Regions from separate parts of the Gottschalkia purinilytica genome, predicted to be linked through region 2. Evidence: a T-box and tRNA genes for the amino acid it is inferred to sense, from the RefSeq annotation. Region 2 holds a T-box; the other holds one or more tRNA genes.
The links. The T-box of region 2 lies ahead of CLPU_RS10620 (proline--tRNA ligase). A T-box ahead of a tRNA ligase gene usually reads a tRNA of that ligase, here a tRNA-Pro.
Positions count from the first base shown of each region.

Region 1: it has a tRNA-Pro gene. The T-box ahead of CLPU_RS10620 (proline--tRNA ligase) is inferred to sense a tRNA for this amino acid. The anticodon was not compared.

Region 1 is NZ_LGSS01000002.1:157,380-167,102, forward strand. Features, by position in the region: gene CLPU_RS02520 (COG2426 family protein) at 125-592, opposite strand; tRNA gene CLPU_RS02525 (tRNA-Pro) at 1,054-1,130, shown strand; gene CLPU_RS02530 (phosphodiester glycosidase family protein) at 1,381-4,203, shown strand; gene CLPU_RS17125 (hypothetical protein) at 4,179-4,334, opposite strand; gene yyaC (spore protease YyaC) at 4,675-5,208, shown strand; gene CLPU_RS02540 (phospho-sugar mutase) at 5,279-6,997, opposite strand; gene CLPU_RS02545 (sugar phosphate isomerase/epimerase family protein) at 7,022-7,879, opposite strand; gene CLPU_RS02550 (S-layer homology domain-containing protein) at 8,030-8,740, opposite strand; gene CLPU_RS02555 (hypothetical protein) at 8,933-9,397, opposite strand; gene CLPU_RS02560 (S-layer homology domain-containing protein) at 9,551-9,723, opposite strand, start outside.
Region 2 is NZ_LGSS01000010.1:50,742-60,464, reverse strand. Features, by position in the region: gene CLPU_RS10620 (proline--tRNA ligase) at 1-1,679, opposite strand, end outside; T-box leader at 1,773-1,993, opposite strand; gene CLPU_RS10615 (TIGR04076 family protein) at 2,091-2,405, opposite strand; gene ispF (2-C-methyl-D-erythritol 2,4-cyclodiphosphate synthase) at 2,484-2,957, opposite strand; gene ispD (2-C-methyl-D-erythritol 4-phosphate cytidylyltransferase) at 2,984-3,715, opposite strand; gene CLPU_RS10600 (PIN/TRAM domain-containing protein) at 3,803-4,894, opposite strand; gene CLPU_RS10595 (CarD family transcriptional regulator) at 5,009-5,485, opposite strand; gene disA (DNA integrity scanning diadenylate cyclase DisA) at 5,710-6,792, opposite strand; gene radA (DNA repair protein RadA) at 6,801-8,165, opposite strand; gene CLPU_RS10580 (ATP-dependent Clp protease ATP-binding subunit) at 8,389-9,723, opposite strand, start outside.

The DNA of each region.
Region 1 (9,723 bases), on a different contig from region 2:
ATATTATAGTCAACGTATTAACCAAAACATATATTTCATATTATAAAACCTATTTTCTAAAAGAAGCACAAGTCTCGATTATGTAATTATTTCTAATGTATTAAATCAGTTTCCAACTTCTATACTAAAGTAATGATACTACTTTATAGCTTAATAGAAATACTACTATTCCTGATGCAACTATTCCAGATATTATAGCTATCATAGCATCTCTAAACTTTATTTTAAAAAGCGTGGCTACCACACATCCAGTCCAGGCACCTGTCGACGGAAGCGGAACAGCAACTAATATAAAAAGTCCAAATACACTATATTTTTTTATCTTTTCTTTATGTTTCATTCCTTTATTCTTAGCCCATGTAAGTATACGTCCTATTCCTATTACATTTTCAAAGTATTTAAAAATAGGTTCTAGAAGTATAAGTAAAAATGGTACTGGAACTATATTTCCTATTATACTTATAATAGTGCTATTTAAAGGACTTAACCCTAATGATATTCCGAAAGGGATAGCCCCTCTTAATTCAGATATAGGTGTAGCTGCTAGTAGCATTACAATATACTCTTTCTTTATAAGACTTAATATTTCCAAAATCTTCCCCTCACTCACTTCTAATGCTCATATTATTTAAGAATTCTATAATCTGTATTATATTAGATCTTGATAAATATCTAACTATATAATATATATCCCTATTTAAAGTGTATATAATTTAATCGGAACTTATTACCCCTATTTGCATATAATATTATATGGCCGACATTATACTATACCACTTAATAATATAATAATTAAGTAAATATTATTGAAATATAATATATTATAAAGTATTTCCTCCATAAACATTTTACTTCTTTATGACTTTTTATAAATTACTATACATTTAAATTTATATTACATAACTGTAATTCTAAAGATAATTAGCTTAATCCAAAGATTTATAGATATATCAAATACTAATCTAATGTTTTGACTGAAATTGTCGAAAATTAGACGTTGAATTTATTAATTAAATCATCTATAATTTACGAGTAGTGAGTTGAAAAAACTATCGGGGTGTAGCGCAGTTTGGTAGCGCACGTGGTTTGGGACCATGGGGCCGGGGGTTCGAGTCCCTCCACCCCGACCATATTTAAAAGCTGAGATTAATATCTCAGCTTTTTTTATTTTCTTCATTTACTTATTTTTAATTTATGTCACTTTTATATATAAAGTGATGATTTTTTTCAGTTTATTCTGTAATATATTTGTAAACTAGTCCAAATATGGTTTATTATATAATTAATACTAATGATTAAAGGCTTTTGTTGTCTAAAAAGTAAAAAATAACATACTAGTCTTTAAGGTTAAATATATACTTAAACAAAAGGAGGGGTTATGTGAACAGATTTCTCAAAAAAATAGTGGTAGGGGTTTCTTCTTTAGCAATATGTTTGTGTACTTTTTCTAATGCCTTTGCTTATCCTACCTTATTACATGAAAATAAGATAAGTAAGAACTTATCAAGTGGTGTAGTACATGAATCTATAAAACAATTTCACTCTAATGGTTGGTGGAATATAAATATTCTTAGGGTAAATTTAAACGATCAATATACTAAAATAGGTTCTCTTTTTAGTAATAAAGGTGTATCTCATAAAGAAAAAGTAACTGATATGATGAAGGAATCAGGGGCAATTGCTGGTATAAATGGTGACTTTTTCGCAAATGAACACAGCTCTTTTCCTATAGGAGCAGTAATATCAGATGGAAAAGTTGTATCTACACCAGCTCATCATAGTAATGCGCATGTACCTGTTTTTGCTATTGATAAAGATAAAAATCCTTTTATGCTTTACTGGGATTGGGAAGTAAAAGCAATAAATAAAAACAGTGGACAAGGTGTTTCTCTCTTTGCTATAAACAAAGATACTAGAAATCATGAAGAAGTTATAATGTACGATAGTAATTGGGGACAAAAGACTCATGGAAATAAGTTCAAAGATATGGTTGAAGTTGTAGTAACTGATAATATAGTAAGAGAAGTTAGAGTGGGAAAAGCTCCAATAACAATTCCTAATAACGGTTATGTACTATGTGGCAGAGGTAAAGTTAAAAATCAACTAATAAATACTTTTCCTGTTGGAACTCATGTTAACTTAGATGTAAAAGGTGCTCCTAACTTTAACAATATCTCTATGGCAGTAGGTGGAGGAAGTCTTTTAGTCAAAGATGGTGTAAGAGCAAAATTTGACATTAATATAAAGGGAAATCATCCTAGAACTGCTATAGGAATGTCCAAAGATAAAAAACAATTAATTATGCTAACTATAGACGGCAGGGATAAAACGTTTCAAGGAGTTAGTCAAGACGTTCTTGCAGATATGATGATTGCATTTGGAGCACATGATGCCATAAACTTCGATGGTGGCGGATCTACAACAATGGCAGTTAAGACTAGAGAAAATAATCTCCCTGTACTAGTTAATAATCCATCTGATGGTAGCGAAAGGAAAGTTATAAATGGTGTAGGTATATTTGATAATGCACCTATTGGTGCTCCTAAATATATAACTATACATACTGATGATAGTAAAATGTTTGTAAATACTACAAGAAAGTTCTCTATAAAAGTTTATGATGAATATTATCATCCTTTAAATGTAGATACAAGTGGTACTACTTTCTCCATCGAAGGGATAAATGGAGTATTTAATGGAAACACTCTTACTGCTAATCAAGTAGGTACTGGAACAGTAAAAGCAAACTTTAATGGTATAATTGCTGAACACAAGATAAATGTTTTAAGTAGTCCAAAAGAAATAATAACAGACATTAATAAGCTTGGAATAGGAGTATCAAGTCAAAGAAGTTTAGGTAATATGTCTGGTAAAAATGGTAAAGGTCAAGTTGCTAAAATAGATCCTAATGATATAAATTGGGAAGTAGTTGGTAATGTTGGTTCTGTAAAAAATGGTGTATTTTACAGTAGTGAGTCTTCTAACTCAGGAGCTATAGTAGGTAAATTAGGAGACGCTATTAAAAATATATTAGTAACAGTTGGTAGTGTAGAAAAATCCATAGATGAACTAGAAAACTTAAATAGTATAAACCATACCTCTTATCCTAAAGACCTTGTTCCTGCAAGTATAGAAGTTAGCAATGAAAGCAAAGTTGGTAGTTATTCAGTTAAATTAAACTATGACTTTACCAAAACTAACGCAACTAGAGCTGCTTATGTATTATTTGGTAGTAATGGTATCAAGCTACAAGACAATCCTCAAGGGGTCGGAATGTGGGTATATGGTAATAACGATAATAGTTGGTTAAGAGGAGACATAGTCGATTCTAAAGGACAAGCACATAAAATAGATTTTGCTAGAAATATAAATTGGAATGGATGGAAATGGGTAACTGCAGATATTCCTTCAAATGTTAGCTATCCTGTTACTTTACAAAGAGTATATGCAGCTCAGCCTGATCCTAATACTAAGGTAGTAAGCAATATCCTAATAGACGGACTTAAAGCTTTATACAGCAAGGAATTTGATGGTGTGGATACTTCCATACTTCCTGGATCTACAAAAGCATCAGATGAAAGCTATAAGCAAGGTACTATTAAAGACAATGGATACAAATTTATAGTAACTTTTGGAATAGACAATCTTAATAATAGCTTTAAACAAAATGCTGCAAATGGTATAAGAGATCGTGTAATGAATAGCAAGTATGCATTTTTCATGGGTCCTATGACAAGTAGTGTTACTCAAGGATCAAATTCGGTTAATATGCCGATAGTATCAGGTTATCAACATATGAATGATAAAGACTTGTCTTTTATAAAAATAGATAATTCTAAGAACGGAATAAGACTTACAAATCCTAATCAATGGTTGTGGCTAAAAGAAGGAATCAGCTACAATGATAAAAACAAAATAGTTATACTACTTCCTAAGCCTGTATACGGATGGGGTGGATTCAGTGATGCTTTAGAAGCAGAATTATTCCATAATGTCCTTTCTGAACAAGCTCTTAAAGGAAAAGATATATTTGTAATATATGGACAAGGATATAATGTTGTAGATGTCAAAGATGGAGTAAGATATATTGGTATAAATAATCCTGATTTAAATGGAGGAGTAAACTTAAATAGCTTAAGATATCTTGAATTTATAGTAAATGATGACGATATTAGTTATCAATACTTACCTTTATTCAAATAAAAGTAGGGGATATCCCCTACTTTTTCTGTTTTTGAATAATCTATAGTTACCTTAAATGTCATTATAACTGTAACTGTGATAATAGTGAAAATAATTGCTATAAGAGAATAATATAAGTGTCTTTTTTTCACGATATTCACCTCCTACTTTTCTTCTTTTTTATAGTATTTCCTTTAAATTCCTTATATATTCTTTCTCTATTCAATAACTAATATACATTAATATTAAATATTATTAATTTAACTCATTATGATAGTTAGCTTTTTATATTGAAATTACTGGTTTTAAATCATTAGACTTTTAAGGAAAGATATTATTATAGTATTTTTAACATTATTAAGATTTAATTAGCGCAATATACTAGTTCACCCTATATCTTTTAGTTTTAAGTGTCCAATTATTAATATATAGAATAATATTTAGCTATCCCCAATATATATTTAATACTATATTTTCTGGGGGTGTGCTTTTTTGTATTCTATTAATGAAATAAGTGTCTCTTTTACTAATAACTCTGCCTCTGAATTAATAGGAAGGTATGTAAAACCTTTTTTACATAAAGATAATAAATATAATGATGTTATTATAGTTTGCATAGGTACTGATAGATGTATAGGAGATTGCCTAGGACCTTTAGTAGGAACTATGTTAAAAGAAAAAAACTTTCCCATAAATGTTTATGGAACTGTAGAAGACCCTATACATGCCGTTAACTTAAGCAAAAAACTATATAATATTAAACAGAAACATCCCAATGCTTTCATAATAGCTATAGATGCAAGTTTAGGTGAAAAAGAATCCATAGGAAGTATACAAATAAGAAAAGGTCCTATTTATCCTGGAAAAGGAGTAGGTAAAAAACTTCAATCTGTAGGTGATTTATCTATAATCGGAATTGTTAATGATGGTAAATCTTCAAATGGATTCGCTCTACATAATGTAAGGCTATCATTTATAATGGATCTAGCTAAATCAATAGTTACAGGTTTGACAAAAGCATTATAAAAAATAAAACATTACAGTAAGGTATTTTTACTAATTAACCTTTCTTGTAATGTTTTTTATATTTAATACTTTATATTATATGCTTTATTTTTGCCTGTATAATATCTTTTATAAGCCTAGCTTTTTTAATTGCGTCTTCCCTTGTCTTACCTGTTCCTGTTATATATATTTTAAGTTTTGGCTCTGTTCCAGAAGGTCTTAATGCATACCAAGAATTATCTTCAAATACAAACTTCATTACATTTTCTTTAGGTAAGTCTATCTCTTTAACATCTCCATTTGATAGATAAGTCTTACTTTCTTTATAGTCACTTACCTGTAATAATCTCAGGTTTTTTATATCTTTAGGATAATCAACTCTAAATAAGTTCATTATATCTTCTATCTTTTTTCTACCTTCTATTCCTTCTAACTTTATAGAATATAAATCATCTACAAAGTATCCAAATCTATTATATAAGTTTTCCACTGCTTCATGCAAAGTCATTCCATTCGATTTATAATATCCTGCCATTTCACATATAAGCATAGAAGTCACAACTCCGTCTTTATCTCTAACATATCCTCCTGGAAGATACCCGTGACTTTCCTCATAACCAAATTCAAAGGTAAACTTTCCAGTTTCCTCAAACTCTCCTATTTTATCTCCTATATATTTAAATCCTGTGAGAGTATCTATTGTTTTAACCCCATAGCTTTGTCCTATAGTTCTTCCTAATTCACTTGTTACTATAGTTTTTATAAGTACACTATTATTAGATAACATTCCTCTTTCTTTTCTTTCTCTTAGAATATAGTCCAAAAGTAAAGCTCCTATCTCATTTCCCTTTAAAGAAATATACTCTCCTTTTGTATCCTTAACTACAACTCCTACTCTATCACAATCTGGATCAGTTCCTATAAGTATATCACTGTCTATGCTTTTCCCTAATTCTATAGCAAGTTTAAAGGCTTCCTTTTCTTCAGGATTAGGATATTTAACTGTAGAAAATTTATAATCAGGATTTTCTTGTTCTTTAACTACATATATATTTTTAAATCCTCTTTCACTTAATACCCTTCTCACAGGAATATTACCTGTTCCATGAAGTGGTGTATATACTATCTTAATACCTTTATCTATGTCCTCTCTTAAAGAATACTTTTTTACTTCTTCTATATACTTATCATCTACTTCTTTACCTATTATTTCTAAAAGATTTAGTTCTTTAGCTTTTGATTCCTCTATAATACTTATCTTTGTAATATCTTCAATTTTTCTTGCTTCTTCTATTATTTTATCTGCTTCATATGATAAAAATTGACCACCATCACTTCCATATGCCTTATAACCATTATATTCTGCTGGATTATGACTAGCTGTAATAACTATTCCAGCATTAGCCTTAAAATATCTTATAGCAAATGATAGCTCAGGTGTACTTCTTATATCTTCAAATAGATATACTTTTATATTATTAGTACATAGCACCAACGCTGCTATTTTTGCAAATTCATCTGATTTATATCTAGAATCATATGCTATAACTACTCTTCGTTGTTGACTATCAGAATTTTTGATAATATAATTAGCTAAACCTTGTGTAGTTTTAGCAACAGTATATTTGTTCATTCTATTAGTACCAGCACCTATCTTGCCTCTTAATCCCCCTGTTCCAAACTCCAAATCCTTATAAAATCTATCCTCTATCTCTTCTTCATTATGTCTTATACCTAACAATTCTTTTTTAGTTTCATCGTCAAAATAGCCATTTTCAACCCAGTAATTATACTTTTCCCAAAAACTCATATGAGACCCTATCCTCCCTTAAGTTTATAAATTTTCAGCTGTTTTTCTAACATTAGTAAACTTACAGACCATTTCGTTTACCCATTTGACTCCCTCTTCAAAGTATTCTTTATCTTTATATTTAAAATTTGGTTCAAATATTATATACATATCTTCATTATATAGTAGTGATATTTCAAGTGTCTTTTCTATGTCAATCCATCCATCTTCTTTGCTTTGACTAGGATGAACAGGTATATATCCATACTTTTCTAAATCTTCATTTGATTTTGTATTCCAAATATGAATAGCCTTTGTAAATGGAAGTAATCTTTCAAGTTCTTTAAAATAGTCTAAATCACAATCTTTACATACATTATAAAGCTGTCCTATATCTAGGCATAATCCTAGATTGTCATAGTCTTTAACTAGATCTACCCATTCTTGAGGCATTCTAAGCCTATCATTATATACAGCATACTCTATATATATAGGTAATTTATATGCAATACTTAACTTATTTATTCTTTTTATACTTTTCTTTGCAAGCTCTTTCAATTCCTCATCACTAATATCCATGTCCATAGCCCTTGAAGTAAAATGTACAACTACATAGTCTGTTGGTAAACTTGTTGCCATTTTTAAATTTATCTCTAATATTTCAAAAGTTGCTTCCCTTAACCTCATATTTTTGCTTAAGTAGTAAGTTAAAGTTGGATCAACCTGGTGAAAAACAGGTGCATGATAACTTACCCTTATAGGATAATTTTTATTAAGTTTAAGTAATGAAGTTATGTCACTTGCATTTGAAAATTTATGACATAATTGAATTCTTTTAAATTTATGTTCAGTTATATAGTCCGTCCCTACATTATATATGCAAATTCCAAGCTGTGAATTCATATATTACCTCCTTACCAAAACGTTACATTTCATATATTATAGCATATACACATATAAAAAAGTAAAATAGGTTAATTGTAAATTATTAATGATATAAAAAAGCCTGTAATAAAGTAGATTAAAGTCTACTCTTACTACAGGCTTTTTTTCTTATATATAAAATTCTACTAATCTATATATAACTGAAGCTGATTGTGCTCTTGTTGCTATGCCATTTGGTGAAAATTGAGTTTGACTCATTCCACTCATGATTCCACTTTTTATAAGCTTAGCTACATGTGTTCTAGCCCAACTTTGTATACTTCCGCTATCTTTAAATTGTGATAATATTTTTGTAGTTTCTTCAGATGTTACTGTAACATCATCTTCTAAGTAACTACTTATTATAGCAGCCATTTCTGTTCTTGATATACTTTTATCTGGCTTAAATGTACCATCCTCATATCCACTTATTACTCCCATATAAACAGCTGTTGCTATATGATTTGAATACCACTTTCCAGCTTTAACATCTTTAAATTCATCTTCATATTCAACCAAGCCTTCTTTTCCATAAAATGTATTTACAAAAATTGTAGCAAATTCAGCTCTTGTTATGCTTGTTTCAGGCTTGAAAGTTCCATCTGGATGTCCTGTTATAACTCCTGCTAAGGCTAATATTTCAATATAATAACTTGCCCAATGTGTAAATGGTACATCTTTAAATTTAGGTTGTCCTGCACTACTAAATGCCTTTACTTCAGAGGAATTATTGATATTTACTTTTGGTCCGATTTCTGCTGATGCGAAAGTAGGAACGTTTAATAATAACATACTTAATGCTGTGAATAATACAAGTAACTTTTTAGTAAGTTTGTTCATTAGTGTTTTAACCTCCGTCTTATGGTAATATTGTATTTTTAAATAATATGTAGCTAATAAAGTAAAGACATCTACACATTATCATAGATGTATTATACTTACATCCAAATAATTTTGCAATATGTACTTTTTAATTTTATATACTTTATAACAATAAAGTTGTTAATATAATTTTTTGTAGTAAAAAACCAATTATATTTTCTTTAATTCATCTATTAATGTATTAATTAAATTTTCATCAAAATCAGTAATTATAGTCTCTTTAGGAGTATCATACACGTCAAAGTCTTTATTATCTAATCCTATATCATGCAAACTTTTTATATCATTATCATATATATTTTCTATCACGAAATCTTCCCAGTCACTTAAAGAAACAATAATTTTAGAATCTTTAATAATATCATAAGCAAACAGATCGTTATTAAACATTACTTTTTTTACATCATCATTTACTTTGATAGATAGTTTTGATTTAAGGGAATCATGTTTCTCTTCATGAATATTATCAATCTTCATAATTTTATTATAAATTTCATTTTCGTATTCTCTGTTTATATAGGCAATTATTAAGTCACTTTTATCAAAATAGTAGTTTAATAAATTGGTTTTCTTATTAGTATCTAAGTTTCCTAAATTAATATAAATATATCTCATATTTATACACCTCTTTTATAACTTAATCTATAATTAAGCTTATATTTCTAAGTCTTATCAGAAAATACTATATATGTTTTACACAAAACTAAAATAAAAAATAAGCCTGTATAAAAAACAGGCTTAAAATCTACTTTATGTAAAAATTTGTTTCTATTCTTCTCCATAAATCTCAGCTGCTCTGTATATAACTGTAGCTGCTTGCGCTCTTGTTGCAGTGCTATTTGGTGAAAATTCAGTTTTACTCATTCCGCTTATTAGTCCACTTTTTACAACCTTAGCTAAATCAGCTTTAGCCCAACTTGGTATACTTGCATTATCTTTAA
Region 2 (9,723 bases):
ATTACTTCATTTACATTTATTTCTTGCTTGTTTCCTTCTTTTCTTAATGAAAATTCAACTATATTTTCAGAAGCTTTCTTTCCTACTGTTACCCTTATAGGAATTCCTATTAAATCAATATCTTTAAATTTAACTCCAGCTCTCTCATTTCTATCATCCAATAAAACTTCTATTCCTAAAGATGATAACTCTTTGTATAATTCCTCACCTAGTTGAATTTGTTCTTCATTTTTCACATTCACTATAGTTACTACTACTTGATATGGAGCTACTGATAAAGGCCATATAATACCATTTTCATCATGATATTGTTCTATTATAGAAGCCATAGATCTTGAAACACCTATTCCATATGATCCCATTAACATTTTTCTTTCTTTTCCATTTTCGTCTAAGAAAGTAGCGTTTAATCCTTCACTATATTTAGTCCCTAACTGGAATATGTTTCCTACTTCTATACCCCTATCCATTTTTAATATACTACCACATTTAGGGCATTTGTCTCCTTCTTCAACTAATAATAAATCTTCAATTACTTCTCCTGTAAAGTCTCTTCCATAGTTTACATTTTTAATATGATAGTCTGTTTCGTTAGCTCCTACTATAAAATTCTTCATCTTAGTTACTCTTGAATCTACTAATAATCTTACATCTTTCTTCAAGTTTATAGGTCCTGCAAATCCTACTTCAGCACCTGTAACTTCTTTTACTTGACTTTCTTCTGCCATGAATAGTTCATGTTCTGGTACTTTAAATATTTTTAATAGTTTAATTTCATTTAGTTCCTTATTCCCTGGCACTAATACAGCTACTACCTCGTCTTTTACATTATACAGTAAAGTTTTTACGAAGTTATCTGATGTAGTACTAAAAAATTCAGTTAAATCATCTATAGTCTTTACATTTGGTGTATGAACCTTTTCAATAGATAATTCTTCTAAATTTTTAGACTCTATTTCATATAGACAAGCTGCTTTTTCATCTGTAGCAGCGTAGTCACAGTCATCACAATAAACTATATTACTTTCACCATATTCAGATATAGCTGTAAACTCATGAGAGTCACTTCCTCCCATGGCACCTGAGTCACCTTCAACTACTTTGCATTTTAGTCCACATCTTTCAAATATTTTTTCATATGCTTTCCACATATCATAATATGATTTTCTCATTCCTTCTTCATCTATATCAAATGTATAAGCATCTTTCATTATAAACTCTCTTGATCTTAAAAGTCCAAATCTTGGTCTTTTCTCATCTCTATACTTTGTCTGAATTTGATATAAGCTAAGAGGAAGTTGCTTATATGACTTCACTTCATGTCTTATAAGGTCTGTAAATATTTCTTCATGAGTTGGTCCTAAACAGAATTCTCTATTATGTCTATCATTAAATTTAAACATTTCTGGACCAAAGTCTTCCCATCTTCCTGTTTCTTGCCATAGCTCTGCTGGATGAATAGCAGACATCAATACTTCTTGAGAGTCTATTGCATCCATTTCTTCTCTTACTATGTTTTCTATTTTCTTTATAACTCTATATCCCAATGGTAGATATGAGTATACTCCTGATACTAATTTTCTTATCATACCTGCTCTTAATAGAAGTTTATGGCTTGGAAGCTCTGCTTCAGAAGGAACTTCTCTTAAAGTTGGCATATACAATTTTGACATCTTCATTCAATACAACTCCTTCAATTTTTATTAATTTTTTTATATTTTTTTATTCAGCTTTAATACACTAAAATCAAAAAAACAAAAAACCTTCATCCCTAAAGGGACGAAGGTTATAATATCCGCGGTACCACCCTAATAGACTATATAAATAGTCCTCTCATCAACTTAACGGTTACAATCCGTCTAGACATACTCTTATCATTTCCGTCTAGAAGCTCGTGGATAGGTTCAATATTCATTGGGCCAGAAACCTTACAGCCAAGGAGTTTCCTCTCTATAGACCTTAAATATCTACTATTTCCTTTCATAGCATTTAACATATTAAGTTTAAGATTTATATTACTAAAAAAAATATTTATTGTCAAATCTTTGTTTTGAAGGATTTAACTTTTATATTTAAATATTATATTTCTACTATTCTATTCTTTCTAATTTATATATAACAGGATGAAGACCATCATTGCAACAATGAATTGCTGTTCCTTTTTGTTTTACATAAGGACTATCTTTTCCTAAGGATAAATTTATAACTTTATCTTTTAATCCTGCCCATGCCCCTGGACAGAATCCTTCTGGCATATTACAGTTTTTTGATATATATTCTTGACCTTCTTCTCCTTTAATGCAAACAATAGGAAGATTTGCTCTTGCATATTCTTTATGAATATCTTCTACCTTTAGTTTTTTCAAAATTGTAATCTTAATATCAAAACAATCTTTTAAATCCATATAATATTCCTCCTAAATACCATTACAGTATTTTATAAGTATAGTTGTATTTTGGTAATATAAAAATATATTTTTCAACTATATCTTAGATAATAAACATACAACTTGAGATGATATGCCTTCTTCTCTTCCTTCAAACCCTAGTTTTTCTGTAGTTGTAGCCTTTATACTGACATTATCTACAGACGTATTCAAAGTTTCTGCTATTTTTGCTCTCATTTCATCTATATATGGAGCTAATTTTGGTCTTTGAGCAGCAATAACACAATCTATATTATTAATTTCGTATCCTTTATTTTTCATAAGAACATATACTTTTTTAAGCAAATTGATACTATATATATCCTTATATTCATTATCTGTATCTGGAAAGTGTTTACCTATATCCCCTAACGCTAGCGCTCCTATTATACTATCCATTACAGCATGGACTAACACATCTGCATCCGAATGACCAACTAGTCCTTTTTCATGTTCTATTTCAATTCCACCTAATATAAGCTTATTTCCCTCCTGTAATTTATGAACATCATATCCTAATCCTATTCTCATAAATTTTCACTAAGATATAAAATATCTTAATAATTTCCTCCCTTCATACTAAACTCTTTATCTCCATCTAAAATAGTTTCTGCAAATTTTAGATCTTCTGGAGTCGTTATTTTTATATTATTATACGTTCCGTGTATTATTTTCACTTTATAACCTAACTTTTCTACTAGCATACTATCATCTGTAGCAAATATGTTTCTTCTTATGCTTTCTTCATGAGCACTCATTATCATATCATATACAAAAGATTGTGGTGTATGTACAGCCCATAGTTTACTTCTATTAGGCGTATCTACAATATTGTTATCTTCATCTACTACTTTTATAGTATCTTTAACAGGAACTCCTGTAACACACGCTCCATATTCTATAGCACCTTCTATATTGTTTTTAATATCAGTATTTTTGATAAAAGGTCTAACTCCATCATGTATAAGCACTACATCACAGATTTTATTAGTTTCTTTTAATCCATTATAAACGGAGTTTTGTCTCTCTTCTCCTCCAGCAATAATCTTAGTAACTTTTTTAAATTTATATTTTTTAACTATCTCTTTCTCACAATACGCTATTTCTTCTTTTCTTGTAACAACTATTATTTCATCAACTAAAGAGCTTTTATCAAATCTATCTATAGTATAAGCTAATATAGGTTTGTCTTTTAACAATATATATTGTTTATTTATATTACTTTTCATTCTTTTTCCCATACCAGCAGCTACTATAATTACTGATACATATTTATTTCTAAGCCCCAAATCTTATCACCTCTAGTAAAGATTATAACATAAAATATAAAAAAAGACCCAATCCCAAAGATTGAGTCTTTTATTTCATATTTTATCTTATACAGCTTTATCAACAGCTGTTTTTGGCTTAGCAAATATCATTCTTCCAGCTGATGTTTGTAGAACACTAGTAACCATAACATCTATTGTTTGACCTATATGGTTTCTACCTCCATCAACTACTATCATTGTCCCATCATCTAAGTAAGCTACACCCTGACCAGATTCTTTACCATCTTTTATAACTTGTACTAACATTTCTTCGCCCGGTAATACAACCGGCTTAATTGCATTTGCAAGTTCATTTATATTTAGAACATCTACTCCATGAAATTCAGCCACTTTATTTAAGTTATAATCATTTGTTACTACTTTTCCACCAAGATGTTGTGCTAATTTCAGAAGTTTACTATCAACTTCTGCTACATCTTCAAAATCCTTATCATGGATTATAACTTCTATGTCTAGTTCTTTTTGAATCTTATTTAAAATATCTAGACCTCTTCTTCCTCTATTTCTTTTTAGAGCATCTGAAGAATCAGCTATATGTTGTAGTTCTTCCAAAACAAATTCTGGTATTACTAAAGGACCTTCAACAAATCCTGTTTTACATAAATCTGCTATTCTTCCATCTATTATAACACTTGTATCTAGCAATTTTGGGTGCACTTTTGTACCGTTTTTATGACTTTTATCTTTTCCAACTTTTTTAAAAACATTAACTATACTTCCAAAATCTTCTTTCTTTCTAGTTGTTACTTTAACACCAAGATATCCAAGCAATAAATAGCATATTATTGATACAAGTATTCCTACATACGGAATTTCTATCAATACTCTACTTAGTAAGTAAGCTATTACTAACCCAAATACTAACCCTACCGAACCAAGAATTATATCTGTAGCAGGTATATTCTGAAGTTTTTTCTCTGCCTCAGATACAGTTTTACTCCAAAATTCAATAATTTTATTTGATAAAATTAAAGATATTATTCCAAATATTAAGCTAAAAGCCACATAAAAATACAATGAATAATTCGTTTTGTCTATATAAGCCAAAAATCCCAACTTATCTGCTAAAGCCACTATTCCCCAACCTACTGTCGTTCCTAATAACGCCACAATTCCTTTTATGATCTTATCGATCATTATGCAATCACCTCCTATAAGTATTTATTCCCACTATATCAATATTTTATAACATTATTTCCATTTTTTTAATATCTATATTATCCTTTGAAGAAAACAAGCGCCTATAAGACGCTATTTTATCATGTCATTTACTAGATTTTCAGCATCTAAGCGCTCCATGTTTTTTGCTAATACAATTTCACTAATTAACATTTGCTTAGCATTATTTAACATTTTTCTTTCTCCGGTGGATAGTCCCTTTTCCCTATCTCTTATAACAAGATTTCTAACAACACTCGCTATTTCATATATATCTCCACTTTTTATCTTATCCATATTAGCTCTGTATCTTCTATTCCAGCTTTGGGACATATTAGTTTTGTCGTCAGACAATACAGCAAATACTTGATCTATTTCCTTATCATCAATAACTTGCCTAATACCTATATCTTCTATAGTATCAATCGGAATCATAACTTTCATATCGCCTATCGGCATTTTCATAATATAGTATTTCCTTTTTTTACCTAAAATTTCCTTTTCTTCCACAGCTATTATAACACCAGCACCATGCATAGGATATACTATTTTATCACCTATATTAAACATAAGGCAGACCTCCCAGACTAAAAGAAAAGACATTATGATACTAGTATACAATATTCTAGGTTCATTGTCAAATAAATCATTTTATCATATCACTACTTTCATTGTCAATATAGTTTTTAACTAGGTTTTAAACTTTTTTATAAAAAAATCACCTTAATAAGTATCTTTTTCCGTCTATTTTTTACCATGTATACTTATTAAGGTGTATTTATCAATGATATTCTTTATATATGTCTATCTAATAGTGATTGTTCTTGGAATCTTCTAAGACCTTCTTTTATTGATCTTGCTCTTACTTCTCCAATTCCTTCAACAGCATCTAGTTGTGATATAGAAGCTTTCAATATGTCTTGAAGTGACGAAAACATCTCTATAACATTTTCTAAAACATTTGAAGGAAGTCTTGGTATTTTACTCAATATTCTGTATCCTTTTGGTGACACATTTAAATCAAGTGTATTTATGTTATCATCATATCCCAATATTCTAGCTATATTAGTTAAATGTAGTAACTCATCAGAAGATGATAGTTTGCTAATTTCTCTTCTAATATCTATATAGTCTTTTCCCTTCTGAGGCAAATAGTAATCTCTTATAACATTTAATCCGTCCTCTTCTGATTCACCAGTTAATTCTTCCAATTGCATGTCTATAAGTCTACCTTCATTTCCTAACTCCAATATATATTTCTCAATCTCAATAACAACTCTCATTAACATTTCTGTCCTTTGAAGTACTTTTGTAACATCATATACTGTAACTAAGTTTTCAAATTCTAACACACTTAAATTAGACATAGCTTGATTTAAAACAGCCTTGTACTTTTCTAAAGTTTGAATAGCTTGATTAGCTTTATTTAGTATTTCATTTACATCTTTTAATACATATTTATAATTTCCTTTATAAAGTGTTATAACACTCCTTCTTTGCGAAATAGATATAATAAGCTTACCGGTCTGTTTTGCCACTCTTTCTGCAGTTCTATGCCTTGTTCCTGTCTCACGTGAAGTTATAGAAGAGTCAGGCACTAATTGAGCGTTTGCAAAAAGAATTCTTTTCTTATCTTCGCTTAATATTATAGCTCCATCCATCTTTGCTAATTCATATAAACTAGCTGGTGTAAACTCACTATTTATATTAAATCCTCCATCAACAATCTCCATAACTTCTTCACTATCTCCAACTACTATAAGTGCACCCGTATTTGCCTTAACTATATTATCAAGACCTTCTCTTAATAAAGTACCTGGAGCTATTATTTTTAGAGAATCAAGTATTGTATCTTTTCTCAGATTTTCTTCTTTCATTTAAATAACTACCCTCCTAATACTATATCTAATGCATCCACTACGTTTGTTACTCCTACTATTTCCATATCGTCAATTTTTTCAATTCCTTTAAGATTTGCTTTAGGTATTATTGCTTTTTTGAATCCTAACTTTGATGCTTCTCTTAATCTTTTTTCAATAAAGCTTATAGTACGAATCTCTCCAGTAAGACCAACTTCCCCCATGACCACAGTTTTAGAATCTATTTCATATTCTTTAAAACTAGATGCTATAGAACATATAATACCTAAGTCTATTGCAGGTTCTTTTATGTGTATTCCCCCAACTATATTTATATATGCATCTGAATTTTGCATATGGAGACCAGCTTTCTTTTCTAAAACTGCCATCATAAGTATTACTCTATTATAGTCTATTCCAGTAGCTACTCTTCTAGGCATCCCAAATGGCGTATGACTTACTAAAGCTTGTACTTCTATAAGCATTGGTCTGGTTCCTTCCATACTAGGTACAACGACTGTTCCTTCTGTATGCATTGGTCTACCAGCTAGTAACATTTCTGAAGGATTTTTGACTTGAACTAACCCTATATCTCTCATTTCAAATATTCCGATTTCATTTGTAGATCCAAATCTATTTTTAACTCCTCTTAGAATTCTATATGTGTTATGTCTTTCTCCTTCAAAATATAAGACTACATCAACCATATGTTCTAGAACTCTAGGTCCTGCTATAGCTCCCTCTTTTGTAACATGTCCTACTATAAGTGTTGCTATTCCTTTATTTTTTGCTATATTCATTAATATGGAAGTTACTTCTCTAACTTGACTTACACTTCCAGGTGCAGATTCTATATTGGGATTGTAGACAGTTTGAATTGAATCTATGACTAATATGTCAGGATTAAGAGTTTCTATTGCATTTATTACTACATCCATATTTGTTTCTGATAATATATATAATGTTTCTGATTGTACACTTAATCTATCGGATCTCATTTTTATTTGCTTTGATGATTCTTCACCAGATATATATAATACTTTTAAGTTTTTATTAGATATATTATTTGCTACTTGAATAAGAAGTGTTGATTTTCCTATACCAGGATCTCCTCCTACAAGAGTTAATGAACCTTTGACAAGTCCACCACCTAATACTCTATCAAGTTCCTCAAGATTCGTAGAGATTCTATCCTCATCTTCTGTTACAATGTCAGATAATTTTTTTAATTTAATATCCATTTCATTTTTAGATATTTTTATTTTAGAGTTAGGATTATATACTTCTTCTACAAGAGCATTCCAACTATTACAAGAGGGGCATTTTCCCATCCATTTTGGGGTTTCATATCCGCACTCTTGACATACATATTTATTTTTTATTTTTGCCACAGAATCCCCCCTCAATTACATCTTACGTAACTATTTTTGTCACTAGTTTATTATATTCCATCAATTATCTTATTTCAATAATTGTAGTATTATAACCTTTTAAATAAATTATTTACTTTACAAGAAATTTTTACAAAAGATTTTTTATCTGTAAAACTTTAGATTTAGTTGTATAATTAATAGTTAATAAATAAAGTTAAATAGTAGTAAGGAATCCTTACTACTATTTTTTGTTAAATATTAATTTATCTCCATCATAGTCAACGACTACATTGTCATCTTTTGATATATTTCCTTTTAGCATTTCTTCAGATAGCTGATTTTCTACCAAACTTCTTATGGCTCTTTCCAACGGTCTTGCTCCATAATCTGGATCATATCCTTTTTCACCTATATATTCTTTAGCTTTTTCTGTAACATCTATATTTACATTTAACTTTTCTAATCTACCTTCTAAATCTTTAATCATAATATTTACGATTTCTTTAATTTGATCCTTATTAAGAGGATGGAAAACTACTATTTCATCAATTCTATTTAAAAATTCTGGTCTGAATGTTCTTCTTAAATCTTCAGTTATATTTTCTTTCATTTTTTCATATTCATTTTGTTCTTCATCTTTATTTGATAATGCACTAAATCCTAATGTTCTTTGTTTTTTTATAGTAGATGCTCCAACATTAGATGTAAGAATTACAACTGTATTCTTAAAATCAACTACTCTTCCTTTGGAATCAGTCAATCTACCATCATCTAATAATTGAAGAAGTATATTAAATACATCTGGATGTGCTTTTTCTATCTCATCAAATAGTATAACTGAATAAGGTTTTCTCCTTACTTTTTCAGTCAATTGACCACCTTCATCATATCCTACATATCCTGGAGGTGATCCTACCAACCTTGATACTGAATGTTTTTCCATATATTCAGACATATCTATTCTTATAACAGCGTCTTCATCTCCGAATAAGGCTTCTGCTAGTGATTTAGTAACATATGTTTTACCAACACCTGTAGGTCCAACAAATATAAATGTTCCTATTGGTTTTTTAGGATCTTTAAGTCCTACTCTAGCTCTTCTTACTGCATTAGCAAGTGACTCAACAGCTTGATCCTGCCCTACTATTTTTTGGTGTAGTATTTGTTCTAAATTTAGTAATCTTTCTGACTCTTCTAGTGTAAGCTTACTAACTGGAATCCCAGTCCATACAGATACTACATGAGCTATATCTTCATATCCAACTTCATTTGCCTTAGATTGTTTCTTTTGTTTCCATTCTTCTTGTTTCTTTTCTAGTTCTTCTTTAACATGTTTTTCTTCATCTCTTAAACTTGCAGCCTTTTCATAATTTTGGGTACTTATAGCTTCTTCTTTCTCCTGAGAAAGTTCTTCTAATTTTGTTTCCAATTCATTTAATACAGGTGGTGGTGTCACTGATTTTAGTCTTATTCTAGAAGCAGCTTCATCTATTAAATCTATAGCCTTATCTGGTAGAAATCTATCTGTTATATATCTACTTGATAATTCTACTGCTGCTTCTAATGCTTCCTCACT